DNA from 4 places in the Cupriavidus sp. HMR-1 genome. Region 3 is predicted to be linked to each of the others. Evidence: predicted binding sites of a transcription regulator. Region 3 holds the regulator's gene; each other region holds the start of a gene.
What was found. Region 3 encodes FNR, which switches genes on or off when oxygen is low (the NO sensors DNR and NnrR bind a similar motif). Its sites were predicted from a motif close to TTGATNNNNATCAA; they were not measured.

Region 1 (5,796 bases), on a different contig from region 3:
CATCACGGGTGAACTCCACGTGCGCCGCGGTGCGTCCCGGAGACGGCGTGACACTGCCAACGATGGCGAGTGTCTGCTTGTCGATCACCTGCAATGTGTCGCGCTTCGGACTCATCATCGCGTCGGCCCATGCGTATGGCGTGGCTTCGTGGCTACGCAGGAAGAAGCCCGGCCCATTGGTCGGGATCGTCGCCACGGTCTTCCAGGACTGCATGTCGATCACGCTGATCGCGCCCTGCTTCAGGTTCGGGGATGCCATGACTTCGCGGCCGTTGCGCTTCCACGTAATACCGCTGCCAAGATGTGGCATGCCGGTCAGCGCGAGGTCTGCCACCTTCCGGCCCGCGTCGAGATCGATCACCTGACCCGTGGCCGTGCGCGAGGCGCCAAGAATGTGGCGATACGGCTGATCGAAGAAGAAGTCGTCGAGCACGTCCGTGAGTTCGATCACGCGTGGCTCGAACGTCTTCTTGCCGGTGTATGGGATCTCCCAGACCTCGGGAATATCGCGCAGCGCGACGATGAACGACCCTCGCGGCGCGGCGTCGTAAACGGCTGAAACGCGCGAGGACTTGCCACCCGCGCCCGTAACCGGATAGATGCGCTGCAGCGACAGGTCCGACGCGCGCAGCAGCACCAGCGTCTGGGGCAACGTATTGCCGACCATCACCCACTCGCCATCTTCACTGACCGCTAGATTGCGCGTATTCATGCCGGCGCGGATCTCGGCCACGAGCTTCAGGTTCCAGAGGTCGTACTTGCTGACCCAGCCATCGCGGCTCGCCATGTACACATAGCGTCCGTCGCTGCTGAACTTCGGCCCGCCGTGCAGCGCGAACCGGGTGGTGAATCGGTGAATCGGTTCGAGTTTGTCGCCGTCGAGCACGCTGACGTGATGCGTCCCGGCCTCGACGACCAGAAACAGGTTGGAAGGATCTGCGCTGAAAACGGGCCGGTCCGGCAGCGTGCCGGGTGCGTGATAGACGATGCGCGATGCCTCGATGTCCGCCTGCTCCCAGCGCGGCGTGGCCGCGGGTGCGGAGCGCAGCCAGGTTGCCATCTGCTTGATCGTGGCATCTCCGAGTTCTTTGGAGAAGCCTTGCATCTGCGTGGCCGGACGACCGTTGCGCAGCACGTCGAGCAAGTCGTCGGGCCGCAGCCGCTCCAGGCTTTCCGGCAACAGCGCCGGGCCCATGCCGCCCAGACGATCGGCGCCATGGCACGCCGCACAGTGACTGCTGTAGATGCTGGCGGGATCGATAGTCGTCTCCGCGCTGGCGGCGAATGAAGCAAACATGCACGTCCAGAGAATCGCGTGCTTCATGTCATTGTCTCCAGATTGGGCTGCGCACTGATCTCCGCTTCTGAGAGATAGCAGCCTGGGTCCTGCGCCCACGGATTGCCGCTGACCGCGTAGGCCCGTGCGCGCGTGTTGCCGTTGCAGATGTCACGATGCAGGCAGGTCGCGCATCGGCCCTGCAACGGTCTCGGCCTGGCGGCCAGGCCACGCATCAGCGGATGGCTGCGGTCGGCCCAGATCTCGCCGAACGGGCGCTCGCGCACGTTGCCAAGGGAGAGTTGCCACCACATCGTGTCCGGGTGGACATTGCCGAGGTTGTCGATATTGGCCACGCCGACACCCGTGGCATTGCCGCCCCAGTTGACCAGTCGCTCGCGCATGTCTGCAACGCGCTCGGGCCATTGGCGCGCAATCCAGTACAACAGGAACACGCCATCGGCATCGTTGTTGCCCGTGACGAAGTCCCCGGCGCTACCCTGCTGCGCGCGTGCCCAGACATGCTCGAACAACCACTCGACCGCCGCGCGTGTACCCGCGTGGCGCGCGTCGTCGTCGCGATGGCTGCGGCCTCGCCCGGCGTAGTTGAAGTGGGACAGATAGAACTTGTCGATGCCTTCGGCTTCGGCCAGGGCCACCACGGAAGGCAGCTCGGCCGCGTTGGCCTCGGTCAGCGTCATGCGCACACCCACGCGCAGGCCGGCGTCGCGCGCGATGCGCAGCCCGGCTATCGCCTGGGTAAAGGCGCCATTCATGCGGCGGAAGCGATCGTGTGTGGCTTCGATGCCATCCAGGCTCACGCCGACATAGTCGAACCCTGCCGCAGCGAGCCGCGCAGCGTGTGCCGCGTCGAGCAACGTACCATTCGACGACAGGGAGAGATGAAATCCAAGTTCGCGCGCACGCGCGGCGATCTCGTACAGGTCCGGCCGCAACAGCGGTTCGCCACCGGACAGGATCAGCGCGGGCACGCGCGCCGCCTTGAGCTGGTCGAGCACGGCCATGACTTCGCCGGTCGACAGCTCGCCCTTGAAATCCGTATCGGCAGATGTGGAATAACAGTGCTTGCAGTTGAGATTGCAGCGCCGCACCAGATTCCAGATCACCACGGGACCACTGGCACGGCGCGGCGGGGGGACCGACCCCCCGTCGCGCAGCGCCTCCATGAAGCGGGAGAGTCGGAACATGGATCAGAGGCTTAGCACCCACTTGGCCAACGTGTTGGCTTCCGCCTCGCTGACCTGATTGGGCGGCATCGGGATCGGGCCCCACTTTCCGCTACTTCCCTTCAGGATGCTTTGAGAAAGCTGCGCAGCAGCCGCCTTGTCACCTTTGTACTTCGCGGCGATGTCCTTGTAGGCGGGGCCGACCAGCTTCTTGTCGACGCTGTGGCAAGCCATGCAGTTCTTGCTTGTGGCAAGTTCCTGGCTGGCAAACGCGGTAACCGGCAGCGCGGCAGCAAGTGCCACGGCGGCGATAACTGTAGACGTATGCATGCGAATTCTCCTTCCGCTGATCAATAGACGTCGTGTTGTGTGTTGTGCGCGTTGAACTTGCCCGTCGGGGTAATCAGACGCGGGTCCTTGATCACGGCCTTGAGCTTGCGGGTCTTGTCATCGACCACGACCAGCGCGGACTCGCCATCCTTGGTACCCCAGACCGAGAACCAGACTTCATCACCGGCCTGGTTGTACTCGGCCTGCACCACACGCTTCGCGCCTTCGCCCTTCAGGTTCGCCCATTCGGCGATCGGCAGCACCTTGTAGCCGTCTTCCAGCTTCTGCGTATCGAACACCGCCACGCTCTGGTTCAGCTTCGCGTCGGGATTGAGCGGCGTATCCACCCACAGGTTGTGCGACTTCGGATTGGTCTTGATGAACAGCGAGCCACCGCCCTGACCCTTGAGCGTTTCCACCACCTTCCAGGCCTGCGCCTTGTGGTTGATAGGGTCGGTGCCGATCAGGCTGATGGTTTCGTCGCCGAGATGGCTCGTGGCCCAGACCGGACCGAACTTCGGATGCATGAAGTTGGCGCCACGTCCCGGGTGCGGGGTCTTGCCGACATCGACCAGCGCGGCCAGCTTGTCTTCCTTGGTATCCACGACAGCGATCTTGTTCGATGCGTTCGCGGCCACCAGGAAGTAGCGACCCGTGGAGTCGAAACCACCGTCGTGAAGGAACTTGGCGGAATCGATCGTGGTGGTCTTCAGGTTCTTCAGATCCGAATAATCCACCATCAGGATCTTGCCGGTTTCCTTCGCGTTGATGACGAACTCGGGACGGAAATGGCTGGCAACGATCGATGCGACACGCGGCTCGGGGTGGTACTCGTTGTCGACGGTCATGCCGCGTGTGGACACTACCTTCAGCGGCTTGAGCGTGTCACCTTCCATGATCACGTACTGCGGCGGCCAGTACGAGCCGGCCACGGCGTACTTGTCTTCGTAGCCTTTGTACTTCGAGGTTTCCACCGAACGCGCTTCGAGGCCGATCTTTACTTCCGCGACGTTGTCGGGCTTGGGCAGCCACAGGTCGATCAGGTTCAGACGCGCATCGCGGCCGATCACGTACAGGTAGCGCCCGGACGCCGACATGCGCGAGATGTGCACCGCGTAGCCGGTCTTGACGATATTGATGATCTGCTTGCTGTCGCCGTCGATCAGCGCGACCTCACCGGAATCACGCAGCGTGACCGAGAACAGGTTCTGCAGGTTGTAGTTGTTCATCTTGCGCGTTGGCCGCTTGGCCACGGGCACGATGTCCTTGCGCGATTTTTCGATGTCGGCCAGCGAGAATTCCGGCGGTGTCGGAGGATCGAGCTGGATGTAGCGCGCCATCAGGTCGACCTCGGGATCGGTGAGATCGCCCGAGGTGCCCCAGTTGGGCATACCGGCCGGACTGCCGTACTTGATGAACGTCTTCAGGTATTCGGTGCCACGGGCACGCGTGATGTCGGGTGTCAGCGGTTTGCCCGTAGCGCCCTTGCGCAGCACGCCATGGCAGCCTGCGCACCGTTCGAAATAGATCTGCCTGGCGTGGTTGAATTCTTCCGCAGTCAGCTTCGGCTCGGGATTCTGAGTCGGCGCCGTCTGGGCGCTACCGTGCGCACTCCAGAAGAAGAGCGGCATGGCCGCCAGTGCGGGGAACATCCATGATTTCGCTTTCATGATTTTTCATTAGCGAGTGGGGAATGCTGTGCTGCGGCACCGTGCGTGGAGCGCGGCGCGCGACAGATGTTCCAATCATGGGGAAGAAGAACTGCATCGCGATTGACACGAGTCAACGCGGGGAACGGGGCAGGAGAATAACCCTGCTACGTGTCAGGGAACTAACTCGAACGGCGGGCATTGCTGTATGTAGCCCGCCGGTAACATGACGTCAGCTGCGCGGCATCAGGACCCACATCCTGCCGCCCTGCTTCATGCGGCCGGCGGCCTCGCCCGCGGCGTCGCCGGCGCCCCAGAAGAAGTCCGCGCGCACGCCACCCTTGATGGCGGAGCCCGTGTCCTGCGCGAACATCAGACGTTGAATCGGTTCAGAGGAAAGTGGCCGTGTGGTCGACAGGAAAACCGGCACGCCAAGCGGGATGGTTGCGGGATCAACTGCTATCGAGCGTTCCGCCGTTAGCGGCACGCCCAGCGCGCCTACCGGTCCTTCGTTGGTCGGCGGCAATTCGCGGAAGAACACAAAGCGCGGATTGACGTTGAGCATTTCGTCCACGCGTCCCGGGTTGGCACGCGCCCATGCCTTGATGCCCTGCATCGTGGCCTGCGCCGGCGTGATCTCGCCACGGTCGAGCAGCCATTTGCCGAAAGAGCGGAACGGCTGGTCATTGGTACCGCCGTAGCCGACACGCATCATCGTGCCATCGGCCATGCGGATGCGGCCGGAGCCCTGGATCTGCAGGAACGCGGCTTCGACCGGATCATCCACCCAGGCCAGTTCGCTGCCACGCATCGCCGGGTTCTGCAGCAGTTCGGCGCGCGGCGGCAACATGCCCTTGCCGAGTTGCGGCGGCCGGCGATAGAGCGGGACCTGATACGCACCCTGACGCGTGCGGGAGCCGTGCAGGATCGGTTCGTAGTACCCGGTGATCAACCCGTTGTCCGTCCCATCGACGTTGACCACGCGGTATGGCAGGAAGTTGGTTTCGAAGTATGCGCGCATCGCCACGAGATCGCCGGCGTCCACCATCAGGCCAACGGCGCAGACGCGGTTCCAGTCGGCGCGCTTTTTCAGCGCCTGGCAGCTCGCCAGCAGCGCGGGCCAGGCGGCACGCACGTCGTCCTGACTCCAGCCACCGATTTCCGCCCAGCTTGCCGGTTGCAACCGGCCTGCCGCGGAGGAGGTCGCAGGTGCCTTCCCGCCCGGGACGCCGCCCGGACCTTCGATACGCGGGGGCGGACCGCTCATGCAGCCGGCCAGTAGCGCGGCAGCGCCCGTCAAGGCAAGCCAGCCGCGCCAGGAAGTGTTGCTCGACGACGCGCGGGGCGCGCGCAG
Region 2 (5,796 bases), on a different contig from region 3:
CCCCGTTTTTTTATTTCCGGATCGGAATTGCTTCTCCCCGCGCCCGCTGAGCGGGAGAGGGGAGCCACGATCCTCAGCCGCCGACGTTGAACAGCGCCAGCAGACCCAGCACCAGGAAGATCGCAGCGGCGATCTTGTGCACCAGGGCGATCGGCATCTTGTTGGCGAAACGGTCGCCAAGCAGGACGGCGGGGGCGTTGGCGAGCATCATGCCGAACGTCGTGCCGGCCACCACCGCAATCACTTCGCCATGGAAGCGCGCGGCCAGCGCCACGGTGGCGATCTGCGTCTTGTCGCCCATCTCGGCGAAGAAGAACGCGATGATCGTGGTGCCCAGGATGCCGAGCGCGCCCTTGACGGGTTTGGCTTCCTCGGCGTCGTCGAGCTTGTCTGGAATCAGCATCCAGCCGGCCATCGCAATAAACCCGAGGCCGAGAATCCAGCGCAGCAGGTCTACACCGACCACGCCTGTGATCCAGCCGCCGAGCGCGCCGGCAAAGCCATGGTTGACCAGTGTCGCGATCAGGATTCCCAGGATGATGGGAATTGGCTTGCGGTAGCGAGCAGCCAGGACGAGCGACAGCAACTGCGTCTTGTCGCCCATTTCAGCGAGCGCGACGATGCCTGTGGAGACGAGGAACGATTCCATTTTTTGTCGTTTGAATAACCGGGCCGCAAATGCATCGCGAGATGCCAATGACGCACACCTTTCCCGGCCCGGCCAGAAAGGTGAGGTCATCGGTCTCGCCAGGCACTGGACGCAAGGTCCTGGGCTGCGCACGCCATAACCGCCTGCCATGTCGGCATTTGGTCAAGTCTGTTGACGTACGCCCCTGTCTTCCGGGTGCCGCATTGCGCGGCGCGGTGAGATCAGGGCGGCTACTCCCCAATGGAAGGTCGCATTTTAGCGAGACTGGCGACCGAAGTCCACCCGTCTCGCAGTTTCTGTCAATTCAAGGGAATGTCGCTAACGCCGCCATTCCCGATGTGCTCAGACCGGAGTCGGAGCGTTTTCGCTGGTCTGGCGACCGCGGAAATCCGTCCAGCACAGCGCCTTGAAGTCGTAGAGCTTGCAGCGGCGAGCTGTATGGAAATACCAGCGCCACGAGAACTTCTCGATGATGATGCGACCCGGCAGTGCGTGCTCGAGCAGCGCCTGGGCGCGCTTGAGCTGGTACAGCGGGATGCTCATGTCCACGTGGTGGGCCGTGTGCTCCATGATGTGATGCAGGGCCGCGCCGATACCGAAGTTGAAGCGCAGATGCACGGTCGTCGACACGAACGGCTGGGCCTTCGCCCACATGGCCTTGGTGTCGTACCACGCCACGCTGGTATGCGTATGGTGGACGTACAGCACGAAGCCAACGGTGGCGTTCCAGATCAGGAAGGGCAGCACGAAGCCGGTGCCGACCAGCAGCAGCGGGGATTGCCCGGTGGCCACGGCCAGCCAGACCAGCGCGCCGATCCAGAGCGCGCCGAAAGCTGCCACGAGCGCGCAGTCCCACATGAAGATCGGGCGACGGGTCGCCATCTGGCGCTTGCTGGGGAAGAACAGCTTGAACCACCAGATCTCGATCAGGTAGTAAAGGCCGGCGCCAAGGCCGTTGCGGTAGATGCGTTCCAGAATCCGGCGGCTGCGCGGCAGCGCGCGGAATTCCTCGAGCGAGTAGGGCGCCCAGACGAAGTCGAAGCCCTTCAGGTTCGTGTAACCGTGATGGACGACGTTATGGCCGACTTCCCAGAGGCTATAAGGCGTGAGCGACGGCAGGAACGTGAGCCGGCCCAGCCACTTGTTCAGGCCACGATGGTCGGTCAGGCTCTGGTGGCAGGCGTCGTGGCCGATGATGAACAGGCGCGCGATGATCAGTCCGGCCAGCACGCCGAGCCCAACCTTGGCCCACCAGGATGATGCCAGGACCACGCCGGCCAGTACGGCAGCGAACAGCGCGTAATCGAACGCGAACAGAAGCAGCGCGCGCGCGGTGCTGCGGCCGCCGAGGGGAATCAGCCAGCTGCGGATCGTCTTGCGGTTCGGAAACGGGGCCTCGAAGGCGATTGGCTCCGGCAGGGGGATGTTCTTGGCCGGGCGTTTGGGGCGGTTCGTGCTGTGGTTCGGCGCTTGCGAGATCGCGTCGGCGTCGGCCGGCGAGAGGGTGTCGGATGGGGCAGTCATCAAAGGTCTGGCGAGTCGGTATGCATGTGCGTCTGCCCGGATGGGCGGACTTTATATGCGTGACAGGCTAGAAGGCTTTGATGACCGTTGTGTTGATTATGGTCAATGCTCCGCGAGGGCGGATTCGCATTGAGACCAAAAAAGCACATCGGCGGACCATGTTTGGGTGGAATCGGCCGATCCACACAAATATGCCCCGCCTACGCCCGATCAGGCGGCGACCGGGCTGGTGGCCTCGCCCATGATGTAGACGTTCTCGATGACCCGGTCGTCGCCAAGCATCGCGAACGCGAACAACTGCTCTTCGAGCGTTTCCGAGCGGCTGCTGCGGCGCGAAATCAGCGGCGTGGCGTCCGGGTCCAGCACGACGAAGTCGGCCTCGCAGCCCACCTCGAAGCTGCCGATCCGGTCCTGCCAGCCCAGCGCCTCCGCGGCGGCGCGCGTGGCCAGGTAGAACATGCGCAGCGCTGTCAGGTGGTAGCCGCCCATCCGCGCCACCTTGTGCGCGGCGTTCATGGTGCGGAACATCGAAAACGACGTGCCGCCGCCAACGTCCGTCGCCAGCGTGACGTTCAGGCGATTCGCATCCGATTGGTGGAAGTCGTAGAAGCCGCTGCCCAGGAACAGGTTCGACGTAGGGCAGTGCGCCACGGCCGCGCCGCTGTCTGCCAGACGGCGGCGGTCATCCTGGTCGAGGTAGATCGCGTGGCCGTAGAACGCGCCCGGGCGCAGGAGGTTGTAGCGGTCGTAGACGTCCAGGTAGCTGCGCGCATCGGGGAACAGCTCGGCCACCCATTTCACCTCGTCGCGGTTTTCCGCCACGTGGGTCTGGATGAAGACGTCGCTGTGGGCTTTCGCCAACTCGCCGCAGGCTTCCAGCTGTGCCTCGGTGGAAGTCGGCGCGAAGCGCGGCGTGATCGCGTAGGCCAGGCGATCGACGTTGTGCCATTTCGAGATCAGGTCGGCCGATTCACGCGCGCCGCTCTCGGCGGTGTCGCGCAGGAAGTCCGGGCAGTTGCGATCCATCAGCACCTTGCCGGTGACCATGCGCATGTGGCGTTGCTGGCTGGCGGCGAACAGTGCGTCGGCCGATGCCGCGTGCACGGTGCTCCAGACCATGGCGGTGGTCGTGCCATTGCGCAGCAGTTCGTCGGTGAAGAAATCGGCGACGGCCCGCGCATAGGCGGGGTCGCTGAAGCGGCGCTCCTCGGGGAACGTGTAGGTGTCCAGCCAGTGCAGCAGGCCCGGCGACGGCGACGCGATGATGTCGGTCTGCGGGTAGTGGATGTGCGTGTCGATAAACCCGGGCACGATCAGCTTGCCGCGATGGTCGACGACTTCGGCGCCTTGCGGGATATCGCGTGACAGGTCCGCGTAATTGCCGACTGCGGCGATGCGGCCGGCCTTCACGATCATGACGCCGTCTTCCCAATACTGATAGGCGTCGTCATGAAACTGCGGGTCACGCAGGAAGTGCAGAATGCGGCCGCGGATTGCGCGGGTCACGGCGTTGTCGGCGCCAGATGCAGGGGAAGTCGTCGTCATCTTCATGTCTTCGGGGCGGCCGGTGCCTCGCCCGTTCGGTGTAGCAACGGGCGAAGCATCCGGCGTTCTTGAAATGCGCCCGGTCAGGTCGTGGTTGTCACGTTGGCCGTTGCGGGCAGGGATGCGGGCGTGGCCGACCAGAAGTGGTCGACTTCAGCCAGGAATTCGGCCTTCTGCACGTCCGGCAGGAAGGCCGCTTCAAAACTGTTGCGGGCGAGCTTGTGGGCATCGGCCGCATCGAGCGGGAGTGCGTCGAACGATGCCTCCCAGTTCGCGTTCATATAACCGCCAAAATAGGCGGGATCGTCCGAATGGAGCGTCACGGCCACACCGGCGTCGAGCAGACGCTTCATCGGGTGATCGCGCAGGTCGGGGTGGACCATCAGCTTCTGGTTCGACAGCGGGCAAACGGTCAGCGCCACGCGTTCACGTGCCAGGCGTTGGACCAGCGCCTCGTCCTCGATCGCGCGCACGCCGTGGTCGATCCGCTCGACCTTGAGAATGTCCAGCGCATCGGTCACATACTGCGGCGGGCCTTCCTCGCCAGCGTGCGCCACCAGATGCAGGCCGAGTTCCTTGGCGCGGGCAAACACACGCGCGAACTTCTCGGGGGGGTTGCCGCGTTCCGAGGAATCCAGCCCCACGCCGACAAAGCGGTCGCGATAGGGCAGCGCCGCCTCCAGCGTGGCCAGCGCATCCTCCTCGGACAGGTGGCGCAGGAAGCAGAGGATCATGCTGCTCGAAAAATCGTACTCGGTGCGTGCCTGAGCCAGTGCGTCGGCGATGCCGTCGATCACCGTGCCCATCGGCACGCCACGCGCGGTATGGGTCTGCGGGTCGAAGAAGATCTCGGCATGGCGGACGTTGTCGGCGGCGGCGCGCTTGACGTAGTCCATCGTCATGTCGAAGAAATCTTCTTCGGTCAGCAGCACGCTGGCGCCGGCGTAGTAGATGTCCAGAAACGATTGCAGGTCCGTGAAGGCGTACGCGGCGCGTAGCGCTTCCACGTCCGGATAGGCCAGCTTGACGTTGTTGCGCTGGGCCAGCCTGAAGATGCGCTCGGGTTCGAGCGTGCCTTCGATATGCACGTGCAGTTCGGCCTTGGGGGTACGGCGGATCTTGTCCGCCAGCGCGGCATCAATGGTCATGGGGCCTCTTGTCTTATGGCGGCAGCCGGATCACGGCTGCCCGGTTACGGATGCACCGCCTCCCGCCGGCTGGCGGCCAGCGCAGCTGCGCGCTGGTCGCGGACCTGGAGCAGTTGGGCGACGATGGCTACCGCAATCATAGCCGGTGCCTTGTCCGTGATGCCGGAGACTCCCATGGGACATGTCATTTCCGGAAAGCGCGCGGCGTCGATGCCGTGCTCGGCCATCCGGTGTTCGAACTTCGCGCGCTTGGTCTTCGAGCCGATCAGGCCGAAGTAAGCGAAATCGGTGCGGCGGAAGATCCGCTCGCAGAGGGTCTGGTCGAGCGCATGGCTGTGCGTCATGACAAGGAAATAGCTGCCTGCCGGGGCCTGGTCGACCACGGCTTCTGCCGTATCGGTCGCTTCGGCCTCGATGTTCTCGGGCAGGCCGGCGGGGAAGAGCGTGTCGCGTTCGTCGACCCAGTGCACGCGGCAGGGCAACGTGGCCAGCACCTTGACCAGCGCGTGGCCGACATGCCCCGCGCCAAACAGCACGACGTGCATGTCGTCCGGCACGAGCGTGTCGATCCAGCTGTCATCGGCGGCAAGTTGCACCGACGGCAACAGGTCGCGGCTGGCTTCCGTGCGAACCGCTCCGGTCACCGGTACATGCCGCGCGAGTGCCTTGCCGGTCGCGAAGGCCGATTCCACCGCGTCGAGCCAGGCCAGATCGTCATGGGTCAGCACTTCAAACGCCAGGCGCACGACGCCGCCGCAGCATTGACCCAGTGCGGGCCCAAGCGGAATACGCTCGATGCGGCGCTGCTCCCCGTTTTCGCCCTTTGCGATCATCTCTCGGGCGATGTCCATGCCGCGCCACTCCAGGTGGCCGCCGCCGATCGTTCCGACCAGGTCGTCGGCCGTCACCAGCATGCGGATGCCCGCCTCG
Region 3 (5,796 bases):
GCACGTCCGGCTGGCGGACGTCTTGCTCAGCGGAATCAGACAAAGTATTCACTATCGATGTTGCATGTTGTTCAGTTGGACACGCGCTCGTCGTCGTCCTCGGTCGCCAGCGGCATATCACCGTCGGGGGCCGGAACTGCGGCGTCTTCCTGCGAGGAAGACTCTGTGTCCACATGGAATCCGTTGGCCAGAGCCACCGGCGCGTCATCGTCTTGCCCATCACCCTCGGGCAACTGCGCGACGCTGTCGTTCTGTTCGTTTTCATTGCCGGCGGCATCGCTCGCGCCACCGGACAGATCTTCGGATTGCGGCTCGACCGACAACTGCTCAACTGCCGGCTCACCCGTCTCAGCCACTTCTACGGTGGCCTCCGAAAAGGCCTCCTCGTCACCAGCAGGCGGATTCGCCGTCGCGACCGCTTCGAAATCGATGGCCTGCTGATCCAGCAGAGCCGCCTGAGCCTGGGCCTGGGCATCCTCGAGCGGCGGCAACTCATCCAGCGAGCGCAGACCAAGATCATCCAGGAATGCCTTGGTCGTTGCATACAACGCGGGGCGACCAGGCACGTCCCGGTGACCGATGACTTCGATCCAGTCCCGGTCCTCAAGCTTCTTGACCACCTCCGTGCTGACCGTTACGCCCCGGATCTCTTCGATGTCACCGCGCGTCACCGGCTGGCGATACGCGATGATCGCTAGCGTTTCCATCACGGCACGCGAGTACTTCGGCGGCTTCTCCGGGTTGAGCCGATCAAGAAACTCGCGCATCTCGGGGCGGCTCTGGAACCGCCAGCCGCTGGCCAGGGCCACGAGCTCCACCCCGCGCTGCTGCCAGTCGTTGCGCAGCTCTTCGAGCAGAACCCGGATGGTGTCGGCACCGACGTCGTCGGCGAACAACCGTCGCAGATCACCAACGCGCAATGGCTCCTGCGCACAGATCAGCGCGGTCTCGAGGACGATCTTCGCCTCTTGGGTATTCATGTGATTGTGTGCAGCCTGTCTTTGCACCTGCTTCTGGACGAATCCTGAAGCACTGGAGATTGCAGATACAGCGAGGCCTGAGCCACCGCCATCTCATCGCGCAGCCAACTCGCAGCTTTTCGCAGCGGAGCCGTGCACCTCATTTTCTTTGCATCGAATTGCCGGGTCGTTCCGGCAGGAGATCGTCCGGGGCTGACAGACTACGCCAGTCAACGGACCTCTTGCGTCGCACCCTCTCCCTTTTGGGGTGGACATTCACCTGGACAATCAGATCGCCAAGGCGGCAAGAAACAATCGATATCGGCCCAGGCAACTTCGCCTGGCACCAGCGCCACCTCTCCACACAGCCCCATCGGACTTTGGAACCAGATCTTGTGAACCGGATGAACTGTGGGGACGATCCCGGCAAGCCAGACCTGCCCAGACCCCCTGGGCACACATCCCAGATCGGGAATGCAGCCCCGGCGACGCCACGAGCGCATCGGAGCGCGATACCGTGGTTTTCGCGATTGTATGGCATTCCAGCCCCGCCCTGCAACCAGCAAAAAAGTCTAGAACACGACGCAGAAGCCGTGATTGGCCAGCGTATCGGGCAGCCAGACGGCGCGTGCGACACCCAGCGCCCCAAAACCGATCACAACAAGCGCGGCGCCCACTCGAACGCCGGGGCGGCGCGACAGTTGCCGCAGGTAGCCCGACAAACCCGAGATCACCAGCAGGTTGGGCAGCGTCCCAATGCCAAAGGCCGCCATGACAAGTGCCCCAGATGGCGCATTTCCAGCCAACAAGGCCAGCGCAAGTGCGCCATACACCATACCACAGGGCACCAGCCCCCAGGCCAACCCCATCCCATAGCGCCGCATGATGGGCGCGTGCCGACGCAAGCGAAGCGGCATCTGCATGCCCAGCGACGCGACGCCCCGGACGACATACGAGGCAGCCCGCGCCGCCAGCCGTTCGAGCCATGCTGCACGCATGACGCGGCCCCGCAACAACCACACCCCGGTCAGAACCAGTAACAGGCTGCCCGCGCCATAGAGCCAGCGCTGCACTGGAAGGTAGTCCTGCTTCCAGACTGTCGCACCCACCGCTCCCATCAGCGCCCCAAGCAGCACATAGGTCGTGAGACGCCCGGCGTGCATGACCAGCAGTTCCAGCCACCAGTGAAATCGCGAGCGATGCACGAGGCTAACGACCGCAACAGCCCCCCCGGATTGCCGTTGCTCGACGGCAATGGCAATTCCTCCGCACATGGCGGCGCAATGCACGCCACCAAGCAACGCAAGTGTAAAGACACTGAAAAGCACACCAAATGGCAACTGTTCCTCGCTTCTGCGTCACATCACGCTGTAAAATGCCTGCATCGCGCCTCCATCGCAAGCGCATTCATGCGAGCACCATCAATTGCTTACCTCCATTCCCGTCACCGAGATGTCTCCGCGTTGCTCCACTTGCGCCATGGGCCAGCTTTGCCTTCCCGTGGGCATGTCGCAACAGGACCTCGCAAAGATGGACACGCTCGTACAGGAACGCGTTCGTGTTCATAAGGGCGAAACGCTCTATCGCATGGGCGAACCACTTACCGCAGTCTATGCGATCCGCTTTGGCACATTGAAGACCCACGTGACCATGGAGGACGGACGCACGCAAATCACCGGCTTCCATTTGCCCGGTGAGGTCGTCGGGCTCGACGGCCTCAGCGAGATGCAGCATGCGTCCGACGCCACCGCGCTCGAGGACACAGAGGTCTGCGTCGTGCGATTCGATGACCTGCAATCGCTGTCCGGCACGTTGCCTTCTCTCCAGCAGCAGTTCCTGAGGCTGATGAGCAAGGAAATCTCGCAGGACCAGATCATGCTGATCACTCTTGGCTCGATGCGTGCCGAAGAGCGCCTGGCAGCATTTCTCGTCAACATGTCCGAGCGCCTGTCGATGCGCGGTTACTCGTCGAGCGAGTTCGTGCTGCGGATGAGCCGCGAAGAAATCGGCAGCTATCTTGGCCTCAAGCTCGAAACCGTGAGTCGGCTCTTTTCTCGATTCGCCGAAGCCGGCCTGATTCAGATTCGCCAACGACACGTGAAACTCGTGGACATGGAAGGCATCAGGCAGGTCTATAGCCGAAACTGCTAACGGGCATCGTGGCCAGGAAAACGGCCGTATCGGGAGCAGATCTCCCGGTGCGGCCGTTTTGCTTTCTGCCAGCACTCGAGCCATTACTCGAGTTCGTCGGTCTCCTCGAGCTTGGTTGGCATGGTGTAGAGCGTCAGCCCACTGGACAATGCGCAAAACAACCACGCCACCAGGAAGCCAATCGTGTAGACCGCCTCACGAGACGCTTCCACCTGGTGCCCGAAGAACGTGAGATCGCCCGGATCAACGACCGAAAACACGGTGGCGGTGGCCGCTCCGCCCATCAGAAACGCCGGCCAAAGTACCCACATCAGCCAGCGGAGTCTCATGGGCGCCTCGCAGCCGGCGACGCTACATGCTCCGCCCCCGTTTTCTCCACGACCAGGCCATGACGCTCCACGCCGGAAATCGGCAAATCCGGATGCGTGTTGGCAAGCCAGATGGTCACGCCGCAGCCAATAATTGCAAGCAACGGACCGCTCATCAAAAGCCACGGCCACGGTTCCCTGTACCAGGGCTTGGACTGTTGGGATGTCATTGCGCTCTCCTTGTTTGCTGCCATTTCACCCTCAGCATCACAGATTGCGGGGAACAATGAAACTCGTGGATTGCCTGATATGCGCGTCTCGGCCGTCCTCGCCCTCCGCCGTCACGGTTACGTTGATCTTGTGCGTGCCTTCCTTGGCATCGTCGATCGGCACGCGAATGCGAATCGGCAACAACCGGTTGGACGTTGGCTGCATGGCCTCGGCGGACTTGTCATACTCGACCGTCAGTCCAGTCAGATCGTCGCCCTCAGCCTGCACGCGAATCCGCATCGGCGCTTCCGTGGTGTTGATCACCTGGAGCCGATAGACGTTCTCGATCCAGCGGCCCTCCACTTCCCGGCCCAGCGCGCCGCGATCCCGAATGATGTCGACCTTGATCGGCGACCGCATTGCCAGCGATGCGACGAAGCCCGCCGCCAGAACCAGCCAGATCAGCGTATAGATGATCGTGCGTGGTCGCAGCAGCCGTTTGCGCGCGTCGGATGTCGTCAGGGACTTGCGCATGGCGTTTTCCGACGTGTATCGGATCAGGCCGCGCGGGTACTCCATCTTGTCCATGACGAGATTGCACGCGTCGATACAGGCGCCACAACCGATGCACTCGTACTGGAGGCCATCACGAATATCGATACCGGTCGGACACACCTGCACGCAGATACTGCAATTCACGCAATCGCCAATACCAGCCGCATGGCGATCGGTCTTGCGGGAACGGCTACCACGCGGCTCCCCACGACCCACGTCATAGGTCACGACATAGGTATCGCGGTCGACCATCACGCTCTGGAAACGCGCATAGGGGCACATGTACTTGCACACCTGCTCGCGCATGAATCCGGCGTTGCCCCAGGTCGCAAATGCGTAGAACAGCATCCAGAAGCTCTGCCAGGGTCCTAGCGTGAAATGCAGGACCTCGCTACCAAGTTCCCGAATCGGTGCGAAATACCCGATAAACGTGAAGCCCGTCCACAGTGCGATCAGCACCCAGAGCACATGCTTGGTCGCCTTGATTCGCAGCTTGCGCAGGCTCCAGGGATCGCCGTCGAGTCGGATCCGCGCGATGCGATCCCCTTCGACATGTCGCTCGATCCACATGAATATCTCTGTGTAGACCGTCTGAGGACAGGCATAGCCGCAGAACAGGCGTCCCGCGATGGCGGTGAACAGAAATAGCGATAGCGCAGAAATGACCAGCAGCACAGCGAGATAGATCACATCCTGCGGCCACAGCACGAGACCGAAGATGTAGAACTTGCGCGCGCCGAGATCGAACAGCACGGCCTGGCGATCATTCCACTGCAGCCAGGGCGTTCCGTAGTAAATCAACTGCGTCAGGATGACCAGCCACACGCGCCAGCTCGAAAACGCGCCAGAAGTCGAGCGCGGATAGATCTTGCGGCGGACCTCGTACAGCGCTTCCTCGGTGGTCTCGGCCCCCTTGGGGGGCGGCGCGGGACGCCAAGTGTTGCCGTTACGATCGCTCGCCGACTGGCTTGCAGACGGATCGTTCGAGGCGTGATCGTCCGAGTGATCGGGGGCGTTAAGGGGCGCGCTCATCGTGTTGCCCTCACGCCCCGGTGGGCGGCACGCCGCCCGGCCCCGGGGCAGTTAGTCATTTTGCAGCGCCTCCCGTATTCGAGAGACCCCACACATATGCGGTCAGCATGCGGATGCGCTCAGGCGTCAGAATCTCCTCGTGCGCCGGCATATGACCGTTATGTCCCTTCAGGATCGCGTCGACGATGGTCGCTTCCGAGCTGCCGTACAACCACGTGTTGTCGGTCAGGTTCGGCGCGCCGAGTGCCTGGTTGCCCTTGCCGTTGGCGCCATGGCAGGCCGCGCAGGTCGACTTGAACGTGCTTTCGCCACGCGATGCGCGAATCGGATCCGACGACAGACCAGACAGCGAACGCACGTACTGGGCAGTATCGCCGGCCTGCTTCGCATCGATCGTGCTGGCAAACGATGGCATCACGCCATTGCGGCCCTTGGTGATCGTCTGCTGGATCGTCTCCGGCTCGCCACCGTAGAGCCAATCGTTGTCGGTCAGGTTGGGGAAGCCTCGGCTGCCACGCGCATCCGAACCGTGGCACTGCGCGCAGTAGTTCAGGAACAACCGCTGGCCGATCTCGCGTGCG
Region 4 (5,796 bases), on a different contig from region 3:
ACGGCCTCCACGGCGCCATCGGCATCACGGAGGAGTATGACCTGCAGCTGCTCACGCGATGCCTGCACGAATGGCGCATGGCGCACGGGTCGGAGTTGTACTGGAATCGCGTTGTCGGCATGGCGATTCTGGGGCGCGATGGCGTGAAGGTGAGCGATTTCGCACGTCAGGTCTAGGCGCTCGGGTGTACGCATAGTCTGGCGCGAATAGTTCGTTCGAACGTCGCCGGCATGGCCGGCGCGGAACAGAATGGCTGTGTCGCGTCCCCACCGAGGAGTCAACACGTGGATTTCCGCTTCAGCGAAGAACAGGTCATGCTGCGCGACACGCTCGCGCGCTACCTGTCCGATCACTACACGTTCGATGCGCGCCAGGCTGCCGTGCATTCGGCCGCCGGCTGGCGTCCCGACTGCTGGCGCGCGTTCGCGCGCGACCTTGGCCTGCTTGGCATCGGGATTCCCGAGCGCTTCGGTGGGCTGGGCGGCGGCATCGTCGACCACATCGTGGTGATGGAACAGTTCGGCCGCCATCTTGTGCTGGAGCCCTACCTTGGCACGGCCATCCTTGCAGTTGATGCGCTGCAATATGCCAACGAGACGCTGGCCGCTGAAGCGCTGCCCGCCATCGCGGCAGGCGAGCTGGTGGTCGGCTGGGCGCACGCCGAACCGGAATCGCGCTACGGCATGATGGTGCGAACATGCGCGGACGCTGCGGCCGGCGGATACCGGTTGCATGGACGCAAGGCGCTTGTCACCGGCGCGCCCTGGGCCACGCACTTCATTGTCAGCGCGAACACGGATGCCGGTCCGACGCTGTTCTGGGTCGAACGCACGGCGCCGGGCCTGACGTTGATCGAAGCCCCCACCTTTGACGGCGGCCGTACTGCTGACCTGATACTGGCCGACGTGCCGGTGAGCGCCGCACAAGTGCTGGGAATGCCTGGCGGCGCATTGCCGCTGCTGGAGCAATTGAGCGACACCGCCACCGTGGCGCTGTGTGCCGAAGCCACCGGCGCCACGGCGCGAATGCTGGAGGACACCGTCGAGTACGCGCGTCAGCGCCAGCAGTTCGGGCAGGCCATCGGCAGCTTCCAGGCGCTGCAGCATCGCATGGCCGACATGTACATGTTGCACGAGCAGGCCGTCGCCCTCACACAGGTGGCTGCCATGCGTCTTGCTGGCGAGCCACATGAGCGCGCGCTGGGTGCCAGCACCGCCAAGGCCCATGTCGACGAAGCAGGCCGCCGCATCGGGGAGGGCGCGGTGCAGATCCACGGCGGCATGGGCGTGACCGAGGAAACGGCGGTCGGCCACTACTTCAAGCGTGTCACCGCCATCGGCCTGCAGTTCGGCAACGTTGCCTACCATCTGCGCCGTTGTGTCGACCTGCGCTACCCGGCCAACGCATAAGGATCGCCATGGATATCGACGACTCTCCGCAAGACCTGCAGTTTCGCGCCGAGGTGCGCGCCTGGATCTCCGAAGCGTTTGATGACGAGCTTCGCGCCATGATGGCGCAATCGAAGAACGGCCATCTCGACAAGGCGGCACAGGTACGCTGGCAAAAGGCGCTGCACGCGCGTGGCTGGGCCGCACCGAATTGGCCGCAAGCACATGGCGGCCCTGGTTGGACACCCACGCAACGTCACCTCTTCCAGAGCGAACTGGCCGCCGCCGGTTGCCCGGCAGTGTCGCCGATGGGGCTCAAGATGGTGGCGCCCGTCATCATGAAGTACGGCAGCCCCGAGCAACAGGCCCGCTTCCTGCCGCGCATCCTGGCGTCCGACGACTGGTGGTGCCAGGGCTACTCCGAACCGAACTCAGGCTCCGACCTGGCATCGTTGCAGATGCGCGCGACACGCGGCATCGATGCGGATGGCGAGCACTACATCCTCAACGGTTCGAAGATCTGGACGACGCACGCCCAGTGGGCCGACTGGATGTTCTGTCTGGTGCGGACCTCGCGCGAGGGCAGGCCGCAGGAGGGGATTACGTTCCTGCTGCTCGACATGCGCACGCCGGGTATCACCGTATCGGCGCTGCCTACGCTCGACGGCCCGATGGAAGGCCAGCAGGAGGTCAATCAGGTTTTCTTTGACGATGTGCGCGTGCCGGCCGCCCAACGCATTGGCGACGAGGGCATGGGCTGGACCATTGCCAAGTACCTGCTCGAGTTCGAGCGTGGCGGTAGCTTCGCGCCGATGCTGCACCGGCAACTGGACAAGGTGGTTGCCATGGCCGCCGCTCAGCCCGGTGAGGATGGCACCGGGCGGCTGATCGAGGATCCCGTCTTCCGGCAACGGCTGGGCGCCATGTATGTGCGCGTGGCGGCGGCCGAGGCGGCGGAGTTGCGGCTGTTCTCCGGCGTGGCCTCGGGTACGTCGATTGGCGCGGCGTCGAGCATGATCAAGTTGGTCGGAACCGAGACGGCACAGGCCATCTCCGAGCTAGCCGTCGACGCGCTCGGACCCTATGCGCTGCCATTCGTGCGGGATACCTGGGCCGAGATCCAGGGACGCGCTGCCGACCCGCGTCTGGGCCCCGACGATGCCGCCCCGATCGCGCCGCGCTACTTCAACTACCGCAAGGCATCGATCTACGGTGGTTCGAGCGAGGTCCAGCGCAACATCATCGCGCGACAGGTATTGCGGCTCTGAGCGCCCGCTTTGGCGTCCCTCGACGCCATTTGTCACCAGTACCCATCCTATCAATCAGAAAAGGAGACAAGGCTCATGGAGACGGAATACCTCGCGACGCTGCCCAGCGCGATTCGCCACTTCGCCCGGGAGCGGGCCGGGGCCATTGCGTACGCCTTCGAAGGCCGCGAGACCACGTTTGCCGATTTCGATCGCCATACGGATCGTGTGGCGCAGGCCCTGCTGGCCGACGGCGTGAAGGCTGGCGACCGCATCGCCTATGTCGGCAAGAACAGCGACCACTATTTCGAACTGTTCTTTGGCGCGGCCAAGATGGGGGCCGTCATTGCGCCGGTGAGCTGGCGGCTGGCAGGGCCTGAAATCCAGTACATCGTCTCGCACTGCGACGCGACGCTGGTCTTTGTAGGGCCCGAGTCATCGGCATCGGTTCGCAACCTGCTGCCAGCGCTGCCACTGGTGCGCCGCGCCGTGGCGATGGAGGGCGGGGAGCCAGACTGGCCGACCTACACGGACTGGCGCGACGCCTGCCCGGATACGCCACCTGCGCACGAAGCGAAGCCCGCCGACGTGGTGCTGCAGCTCTACACCTCTGGCACTACCGGACGTCCCAAGGGCGTGATGCTGATGCATCGCAACCTGACCAGTGGTACCGAGATCTCGCTGCGCGAAGGCGCCGACTGGTCGCTATGGAACGACGATGATGTGTCGCTGGTGGCCATGCCGGTGGCGCATATCGGCGGTTCGGGCTGGGGCGTGCGCGGTGTTCTAGTCGGCTGCAAGGGTGTCGTGGCGCGCGAATTCGATCCGGGCAAGGTGCTCGACTATATCGAGCATGACCGCATCAGCAAGCTGTTCATGGTGCCGGCCGCGATGCAGATCGTGCTGCGCGATCCGCGCGCGCGCCAGGTGGACTATTCACGCCTCAAGCACATGCTGTACGGCTCGTCGCCAATTCCCGCGGCGCTGCTGCGCGAGGGCATGGCGGTGTTTGGCTGCGGCTTCGTGCAGCAGTACGGCATGACGGAGACCACGGGCACGATCGTGGCACTGCCGCCCGAAGACCATACGCCCGCCGATGTCCCGCGCATGCGCGCCGCCGGCAAGGCCATGCCCGGTAGCGAGGTGGCGGTGGTCGGGCCGGATGGCCAGAGGCTGGCTGCCGGCGAGGTGGGCGAAGTGGTGATCCGCTCGCCGCAGAACATGGCGGGCTACTGGAAGCAGGAGGAAGAGACCGCCCGCACCATCGACGCCGACGGCTGGCTGCGCAGTGGCGATGCCGGCTACATGGACGCGGACGGTTACCTCTATATCCACGACCGGGTCAAGGACATGATCATCAGCGGCGGGGAGAACATCTACCCGGCCGAGGTGGAGAGTGCCATCTACGGCCACCCGGCCGTTGCCGACGTGGCCGTGATCGGTGTGCCGGACGAGCGGTGGGGCGAGGCGGTCAAGGCGATGGTGGTGCTGCGCCCGGGTGTGGCCGCTGATGCCGACAGCATTCTGGGCTGGGCGCGCGAGCGCATCGCGGGTTTCAAGGTGCCCAAGAGCATCGACTTCATCGACGCCATGCCGCGCAATCCATCCGGCAAGCTGCTGCGCCGGGCGCTGCGGGAGCCGTACTGGACGGGCCGCACCCGGCAGGTGAACTAGGCACTCCGGGGCCGGGGAAGGGCACATCCGGCGGCAGATGCCGCCGGGCGGTCGAGGTCGGGGTCGCCCTCCGGGCCATACCCGGTCGATGCGCCACCCGATGCGTCGTCCCCCCGCGGCGGTGCCGCCGTTTGATCTGCCGCAACACTACCTATGGTATCGATATAGATAATCCATCCCATATTTTGTGCGTAAGCACGGGAGGGGTGCGATGCAGCAGAACATCCGGGGCGCGACGACTGTCGACGTCGAGTCGTCCATCAATGAATACCTGGACCGCAAGGACTGGCGGATTCACGCCAATGCCAACCAGGGTTATTCGCTGGGCGGCCTGATCCTCAATGTGGCCGGCAAGGTCACCGCCAACTACTGGCTTTCGCATGTCTACGCGCCCGAGGCTGGCGCCGCGCACCGGGAAGGCGACCTCCATATCCACGATCTCGACATGCTGTCCGGCTACTGCGCCGGCTGGTCGTTGCGCACTCTGCTCCATGAAGGCCTCAACGGCGTGCCTGGCAAGGTGGAAGCCGCGCCGCCGCGGCATATGTCGAGCGCAGTCGGGCAGATCGTGAATTTCCTGGGGACGATGCAGAACGAATGGGCCGGCGCGCAGGCCTTCTCGTCGTTCGACATCTATATGGCGCCCTTCATCCGCAAGGACGCGATGACGTACCCCGAGGTCAGGCAGCACATCCAGGAGCTGATCTACAACCTCAACGTGCCGTCGCGCTGGGGCACGCAGACGCCATTCACTAACCTGACGTTCGACTGGACATGTCCCGACGATCTCAAGGAACAGGTGCCCGTCATCGGCGGCGAGGAAATGCCGTTCCGCTATGGCGACCTGCAGGCGGAGATGGACATGATCAACCGTGCGTACATCGAGGTGATGACGCAGGGCGATGCCAAAGGGCGCGTCTTCACGTTCCCGATCCCCACCTACAACATCACGCCGGATTTCCCGTGGGAAAGCGAGAACGCCGCGCGGCTGTTCGAGATGACGGCGAAATACGGCCTGCCGTACTTCCAGAACTTCGTGAACTCGGACCTGACGCCCAATATGGTCAGGTCCATGTGCTGCCGCCTGCAACTGGATCTGCGTGAATTGCTCAAGCGCGGCAACGGTTTGTTCGGCAGTGCGGAGCAGACCGGGTCCCTGGGTGTGGTCACCATCAACTGCGCGCGACTCGGTTATCTGTATCGAGGCGATGAAGGCGCACTACTGAGCCGGCTTGATTCACTGCTGGACATGGGCCGCGACACGCTGGAGGCCAAGCGCGAGCGTATCCAGCAACTGATGGACGAAGGGCTGTTCCCCTACACGAAGCGCTACCTGGGCACACTGCGCAATCATTTCTCGACGCTTGGCGTGAACGGCATCAACGAGATGATCCGCAATTTCTCGGGCGATGCGTACGACATCACTACGGAAGCCGGGCACGCGATGGCGGTGCGTCTGCTGGACCATGTGCGCGGGCGGATCGTCG

Region 1: D769_RS17545 (nitrite reductase) is a predicted target of FNR. The motif match lies at 4,566-4,579, and genes of this name have one in related genera.
Region 2: D769_RS22470 (fatty acid desaturase) is a predicted target of FNR. The motif match lies at 2,266-2,279, and genes of this name have one in related genera.
Region 4: D769_RS11785 (ribonucleoside triphosphate reductase) is a predicted target of FNR. The motif match lies at 4,441-4,454, and genes of this name have one in related genera.

The regions. Positions count from the first base shown of each region.
Region 1 covers NZ_ANKP01000138.1:8,849-14,644, forward strand. The annotation lists gene D769_RS17530 (nitrite reductase) at 1-1,324, opposite strand, end outside; gene nirJ (heme d1 biosynthesis radical SAM protein NirJ) at 1,321-2,484, opposite strand; gene D769_RS17540 (c-type cytochrome) at 2,488-2,793, opposite strand; gene D769_RS17545 (nitrite reductase) at 2,814-4,463, opposite strand; gene D769_RS17550 (MltA domain-containing protein) at 4,675-5,796, opposite strand, start outside.
Region 2 covers NZ_ANKP01000228.1:34,185-39,980, forward strand. The annotation lists gene D769_RS22465 (TMEM165/GDT1 family protein) at 74-649, opposite strand; yybP-ykoY riboswitch at 711-900, opposite strand; gene D769_RS22470 (fatty acid desaturase) at 992-2,173, opposite strand; gene guaD (guanine deaminase) at 2,384-3,724, opposite strand; gene D769_RS22480 (adenosine deaminase) at 3,802-4,866, opposite strand; gene xdhC (xanthine dehydrogenase accessory protein XdhC) at 4,911-5,796, opposite strand, start outside.
Region 3 covers NZ_ANKP01000134.1:65-5,860, forward strand. The annotation lists gene scpB (SMC-Scp complex subunit ScpB) at 72-980, opposite strand; gene D769_RS17270 (sulfite exporter TauE/SafE family protein) at 1,532-2,299, opposite strand; gene fnr (fumarate/nitrate reduction transcriptional regulator Fnr) at 2,385-3,110, shown strand; gene D769_RS17280 (hypothetical protein) at 3,194-3,439, opposite strand; gene D769_RS17285 (hypothetical protein) at 3,436-3,672, opposite strand; gene ccoG (cytochrome c oxidase accessory protein CcoG) at 3,686-5,215, opposite strand; gene ccoP (cytochrome-c oxidase, cbb3-type subunit III) at 5,271-5,796, opposite strand, start outside.
Region 4 covers NZ_ANKP01000078.1:12,962-18,757, reverse strand. The annotation lists gene D769_RS11805 (acyl-CoA dehydrogenase family protein) at 1-176, shown strand, start outside; gene D769_RS11800 (acyl-CoA dehydrogenase family protein) at 285-1,409, shown strand; gene D769_RS11795 (acyl-CoA dehydrogenase family protein) at 1,418-2,656, shown strand; gene D769_RS11790 (fatty acid--CoA ligase) at 2,732-4,309, shown strand; gene D769_RS11785 (ribonucleoside triphosphate reductase) at 4,521-5,796, shown strand, end outside.